2 regions of the Corynebacterium sp. PCR 32 genome follow, and region 2 is predicted to be linked to the other one. Evidence: predicted binding sites of a transcription regulator. Region 2 holds the regulator's gene; the other holds the start of a gene.

Region 1 (3,428 bases), on a different contig from region 2:
ATGTCACTCGCGACACAATATGCCCCAATAGGCATACAGATTCCACGTAAGGATGGATAATCCGTCTAGACGATCACATCAGTGGGGCAAAGTGGGAGATGAGTCGTCAGCCACCCAAAAATAATTGCTGCATGAGTACCTTTTGGGCGAAGTCTAAGCCAGCCAACCAGGAACACTGTGGCAATGAAGACGCATCACAGCCACTAGGTCTCCACAAAAATTGATAGTCAAGCCCCAAGCAACTCACCCGAAACGAGGACTTGCAAAAACTCACCGTTACTCAACCGAGTGGATGACAACCAGGCTGCAAAAACGTGCCAGTTACATACAGCCACAATGATTACCTCAACCAGCACCGCCACGGCCGACGCCCCTCATGGAGCCGGCCACCATCAGGAAAACCTCTACCGCATAGCACACGCCTATACAGACTTAATTCGACGTCCGTCAGATCAACGCTCAAAACGTCGACGGAAGTTCTCCTCCATGCCACCCGATTGCTTGACCTGGGAAGAGTAATGACCGCTCCATGCACTCTTCGTTCCCCTCCCAGACACCCCATTCGCTCGAGCTATAGAGATGACATGCCTCCCCCGCAGACAAATCACACCAGCGCCAAACATTACCAAGAATCCTGCGACAGACATCGCCACAAACCATAAGCTGATCTGAGACAGGGCCATACCACCGACGAGTAAAGCAAGGCCAAGAATGAGTAGAGCAACGACTTTAACAGCAACACCGCCACCCTGGATCGACCCTACATTTTTACCAAAATCAGGATCTTCCTGATACAGAGCATTCTCAATCTCATCGAGAGTACGCTGCTCTTGCTCCGAGAGGGCCACAACTCCTCCATTTTCTGCGAAAATACTGTTCTCCACCCCTGACAACGTTACAGGGGCGATAACAGTTCCATATACTCCCTCAGCATACTCGCAACACTCCCCATCCCCACCTCCACCAGGGGTAATACAATCCCCACCCCGTGGGCGCATTCTAGATTATCGCACCTCATCCTCTATGCCACGCAAGGAACCCACGCGTAGCGATCATTGACAAAAGTACGAAACTCCAATACATGGTGCTCAAAACATTCCAGATCGTCGAGACTCAACGAGGGGGACAACCCCATCCTAATGCGCTCCTTTACGGGCGAATATGGACGAAAAATATCAGCCCATGCCCCATATTGCCCTCCGCATCGAGCGAGCAATGTCCACGCATCGCCCCTGAGTTTCCTCTTCCGCCGAGACATAACGTCTTCAATCACCGCTCCAGCAAGACGAAGAGCAGCATAATACGAGTTTTGGAAACGCTGCTCTATCTCGCGCTGGCCAAGGTTGTTCGGGCGATTCGCTAGCAAGGCATCCGCTTTCCTCAAAAAACTCACCGTTGCCTCATTTATCATCTTTCACTCCCCTACTCATGAACCACAACTTTCCTTGACCAGCTGACGCCTCGCACACTACAGGTCACGTCGGACAATGGATCCGATCCAACCATTAAATTCGATCATAAGTTTGATTAGAAAGGCGTGGCAGACCAGTACACCTTCCCCCGTATCGCCACACACTTTGCCATCACATGGTTTCATTAAAGAATGCCCATCGCCTTTACAACGTTGACCTCCCCACAGTTTCGTCAACGTGTACCCGAATTGGTCTCCATTTACATACGAGCAATGGGCTACAGCTCAACAATCTCCGGTGCACGACAATCCGCATGGACTACCCACTCACGTTACCTAGGTTTTCATGCTGTCGCTGCCATCGACTATTCCGCGGGCAAAAAACCTGATCCAAGGGATCCCGAACAACCAATCCGAGGCTTTGCCTACGGTTACCGAGGTGGCGACGGACAATGGTGGAATACACAAGTGAAGGCAGCACTCAGGTCCGCTGGAGCCCCCACACACGTACAAAGTCAGCTTTTAGCAAATTACACCGAACTGGCAGAAATCCACGTGGAGCCGTCGTGGCAAAGCAGTGGATTGGGGCACTATTTGCTCACAACTTTTGCTAGCAACCTCACAAGTCAGAAGCTTCTTCTTTCCACCCCGGAAGTAGCCTGCGAAAATAACCATGCTTTCCATCTCTACCGACGGCTCGGCTTCACTGATATCGTACGAAACATGCATTTCCCTGGTGATCCCAGGCCATTCGCAATCCTCGGTAGCTGCCTTCCTCTCAATGGAGACAACTCCTCATTGATTTAGCCGTAATACAAGCGCAGAATCAGCGTTAATAGCCCATGGTAACGCCGAGGCAGATACTTTCCTGCACGCGATCAGGTTATCGGATCGCATCATGACCACGATCAGGACCCCACGCAGGAGCCATCCCAAGGTTGTGGAGTACTTCCTGTGTCGCTCGAGCAAAGTTTAGCGTCATAAAGTGCAGATCAGGGACCCCCTCACTGATAAGGCGCTCCGCCATCGCTGTGGTATGAGCTATACCGATCTTCCGAATTTCATGCTTGACGTGGGGATCCGCAGAATTCCCTGCCGAGGCAGCTTTTTCAAGGTGTTCTTCGAGCTTCGACGGAATCCGACATCCAGCAAGCTCTCGCTGTCGCCGTAGTGACCTCAGGGAAGTGATCGGCATCAACCCCGGGATGACAGGTTTGCAACCATGGACAGAGTCGGCCGCGGCAAGGCGATCACGAAGCCGGAGATAGTAGTCAACGTCAAAAAACATCTGGGTGATGGAGTAACTCGCTCCTGCCCGAAGTTTCGCAATAGTGTAAGCAGTATCCGCATCGACGTCCCGCGCTCGATAATGCTTATCAGGAAATGAGGCGATTCCAATTTCAAATTGTTGCTGAGTGTCACATTTTTTGATGAGCTCGATCAACTCGATGGCATGATCCAGACCACCGTCAGTCTTCACCCATTCACCAGTGGGATCACCCGGCGGGTCCCCCCGCAATGCCAAGATGTTGGTCAACCCACAATCTTGATAACTCGCAATAATCTCTCTCAACTCAGCAGCAGTGTGCTGCACCAGCGTGAGGTGAACCAAGGTCGTTAGCGGAGTATGTGCCAGCTCTTGTCCAATCCGGATAGTACGACCCCGGCTCGATCCTCCTGCCCCATATGTCACAGAAACAAAACTCGCACCAAGGTCATGGAATGTTGCCGCAGCATTCTTGAGTCGGTGTTCTGCGCCATCGTCTCTCGGAGGCATAAATTCCACAGAAAATGGCACAGGCCCTGGCGATGGCAAAGAAATAGCCTGGGTAACCGGGACTTGTTGATATACCGGCCAATCCGAATGATGTGTCAGCGCGTGCGCCGAACGAGGCGAGAACATACCTAGGTATCTTAGAAAAAGAAAGGTGCAGCAAGTGGTAAAACTCTCAGATGGTGCCCCTACACCATTGTCAAGGATGGTTCTCCCAATCCCCCACACGACTTGTAGTTTTAT
Region 2 (3,428 bases):
CTGCTGCGGCGAGTGCGGTACATGAATGGTCACAGCTTGCGGAAAAAATTGCTCACTGGGAAGGTCCGGCGCAAACCAAAGATGGGCACCGTGTCCAACTGCTCGCGAATGTCCAGGATGGTCCGCAGGCAGCATCCGCGGCGTCGACTGCCGTTGAGGGAGTCGGATTATTCCGGACTGAGCTGCTCTTCTTGTCATCAACGAAGGAACCAACCGTCGATGATCAGGCTGCGGCCTATAGTCGGGTCCTCAACGCGTTTCCGACTGGTAAGGTCGTCGTTCGTACCCTTGACGCAGGGTCAGATAAGCCTGTTCCATTCGTGGAGGCTGACAAAGAAGATAACCCCGCGCTAGGCGTCCGTGGTGTACGTATCGCGTGGGACCGGCAAGATATCTTGTCACGCCAACTTGATGCGATCGCACAGGCGGTCGCATCAAGTAATCATGTCAACGCCCCAACATGGGTCATGGCTCCGATGATTGCCACGGTGGATGAAGCGCGGTGGTTTGCTGACATGTGCCGTGAACGTAGCTTGACACCAGGGGTGATGGTCGAGGTTCCCGCGGTGGCGATGTGCGCGTCAGAAATTATGCGTGAAGTTGATTTTGTGTCGATCGGAACAAACGACTTGACGCAATACACCATGGCGGCCGATCGTTTGTCCTCGCCATTGGCACACCTCAATGATCCTTGGCAACCAGCGGTGTTACGTCTTATCAAGATAGTGTGTTCCGCGGGTGTAGAAACTGGAACACCGGTTGGAGTCTGTGGTGAGGCGGCATCAGATCCTCTTCTGGCCTGTGTTCTAACTGGCCTTGGTGTTAATTCCTTATCGGTGGCCGCACCATCAGCCGCTGGTGTGGGTGCACAAATTGGCGACCTCACCTTCGAAGAATGCCAGGCGATGGCTGCGGCAGCTCTCGCTGCTACGTCAGCTGCAGATGCGAAGGCAGCTGCCGCCAAGGCCCTGTAAAAACGCAGCGCTGCGGTGTGGTGATGAGTAACAGCCGTGACATGTGCCTACGACTGGTGATGATCAACGTGGTGCATGTTACGGCGAAACTATAGTGACCGAATAACTGTAACTACTTTTCCAAGAAGTGTGGCATCGTTGCCAGGGATGGGCTCAAACGCATCGTTGTGGGGGAGAAGCCACACGCCGGTGCGGTCACGGTGAAACTCTTTTACCGTGGCTTCGCCATCAATCATGGCAACAACAAAATCCCCAAGTTCGGCGACATTCTGGGAACGTACAACGACATAGTCACCATCCAAAATTCCAGCATCCCGCATAGATTCGCCTACCACCGACAGTATGTACAGCTCACCGTCTCCTGTGATCTCACGGGGAAGTGGGAACTCATCGGAAATTTCTTGCTCAGCCAAGATCGGGGCGCCAGCTGCGATACGCCCAATTGCCGGTACAAAAACTGGTGTAGGACGCTGACTCTCATCGTGTTCTCCCCCGCCGGGGGCGTGGATGACGGAATCGTGTATATCATCTGCTCGTGGTGAGGTGCGGGACCTAGGTGTACTCGTAGGGTCGGTGATTTTCAGCCCCACTGCCCGGGGTTTATTAGGGTCGCGTCGGAGAAAACCTTTTTTCTCAAGTTCCTTAAGTTGGTAGGCGACCGACGATGTTGACGTCAGTCCAGCAGCTTGACCAATTTCTCTAATACTTGGTGGATAGCCACGCAGGACAATCGCGTCCTGGATGATGTCGAGGATGCGGCGCTGCCGATCAGTGAGTGAATGGGGATTGGGTTTCGTCGATTTCCGGTTTTTTTTCGCGGGCATAGCGTTCGTCTCTTTCAGTGTCTGGCCGCCACCGATGGACATGACTGTGCGAATGATCATGGATTTCACGGCCACATTCTTGGTGTCAAATATGTCAGTGAGGTTAGTCTACATCACCCAATTCAAGATGGACGTGCGTTCGATGAGGTGCTGGCTACCCCTCTCGTCGAGTTATGGCTGCTGGGTAAAAACATTGCAGACAATGTAGTAATAAAATTACGTAATGTTCGAACTAAAGAGTGTTTCTATATGGCCAAATAGGAATCTGTGTTCGATATATGGCACAATATGTGCTGTTGTGTCGGGGTCATTTGCTGTCATGTCATCGTCCCCTTGTTGGGGGATGAGATGTTCGATTGCATTTGGATCTACGACAATATCGAAAGGATGTCCCATGCCAGTACAAACCCACACACGAACCACTCACAGCTACATGCATCCCACTCGCGGCCGTAGCGTTGATACTCACGGACACGGCGAACTACCCCTGAAAGGACTTGAGGTTCACGGCCAACATACTGTCCCGACGCGGCGGACTGGAACCGTTACTGCTCCTGTCAGTTCTCGACACCGATCAGCGGGGCTGAGATACAAGCCCAGAAGATCAGCGTCCACCTGCAGTCGCTCTTCTTATGGCGAGCGACGTAGAATCGCGGCATACAGTCTCGTTCTCGGGGTACTCATGGGCGCAAGCCTGTTCTATGCCTGGGAGGAACCACGGGATACTGATGCAGGCCAGCGCTCGACGTATGGTCAATCCTCGGTCACGGTGGTCCCTTCTGAGGAAGGATAGAACGCTATCGCACTCGTCGGGGGCGGACAGCCATGCAGATAGGAGTTCATCGTCGTGTTTTGTCCTTTTTGTCATCACTCACAATCCCGAGTGATTGATTCCAGGACTGTGGAAAACGGTTTTGTCACTCGACGACGCCGGCAATGCGGCAAATGTGATGGCCGTTTTACTACCGTCGAGAAGTCGGTCCTTTTGGTAGATAAGCGAAACGGAGTAACAGAAGACTTCAGCAAAGATAAACTTATCCGTGGAGTAAAGCGTGCATGCCAAGGGCGGGAGGTACCGGAAGACCAATTGAAACTTCTTGCTCAACGAGTCGAGATTGATTTGCGCGCCCAAGGAGGATCACGCGTTCGTTCAAACGACGTTGGTCTCGCGGTGTTGGAGCCTTTACGGCAACTCGATGAAGTTGCCTATATGCGTTTTGCCTCGGTGTACAAGCAATTTAGCAGTGTGGAAGACTTCGAGCGAGAAATTAGGGAATTCAAAGCTCGCCGTACACGGAAGGCGTAATGAACGAGAATCGTCACACGAGCAGCCTCGTGATCGACCTCGGTTCGTGGGGCTGAATTACTGAAGCTTATTGATGGCTTTGGTAATTCTCTGTGCCGAAACTTTCTGTGCGGTGCCTAATCGTTCAGCGAACACTTGAACTCGAAGCTCCTGTAACGAAAACAGGATTGCACGTGCTGCCGGAGAATGTGCTCGCTGGCGTGGAAGACTATTCAGCTTTGAGCGGAATGCCTGTTCAAGCCGGTTGATGTCATCCTGCCGATCGGCATCCCTGTCAGGGTCACGTTCCATATCTTCAAGCCGGATGGTGATCGCTTTCATATA

Evidence for each region. The regulator LexA, encoded in region 2, represses DNA repair genes until DNA is damaged. The targets are predictions, from matches to a motif close to CGAACANNTGTTCG.
Region 1: V5S80_RS07730 (SAV_6107 family HEPN domain-containing protein) is a predicted target of LexA. The motif match lies at 1,513-1,526, and genes of this name have one in related genera.

The regions. Positions count from the first base shown of each region.
Region 1 is NZ_JBAHVL010000005.1:136,691-140,118, forward strand. Features, by position in the region: gene V5S80_RS07725 (DUF3040 domain-containing protein) at 453-998, opposite strand; gene V5S80_RS07730 (SAV_6107 family HEPN domain-containing protein) at 1,022-1,411, opposite strand; gene V5S80_RS07735 (GNAT family N-acetyltransferase) at 1,604-2,218, shown strand; gene V5S80_RS07740 (methylenetetrahydrofolate reductase) at 2,295-3,314, opposite strand.
Region 2 is NZ_JBAHVL010000001.1:654,559-657,986, forward strand. Features, by position in the region: gene ptsP (phosphoenolpyruvate--protein phosphotransferase) at 1-974, shown strand, start outside; gene lexA (transcriptional repressor LexA) at 1,064-1,798, opposite strand; gene nrdR (transcriptional regulator NrdR) at 2,646-3,104, shown strand; gene hrpA (ATP-dependent RNA helicase HrpA) at 3,162-3,428, opposite strand, start outside.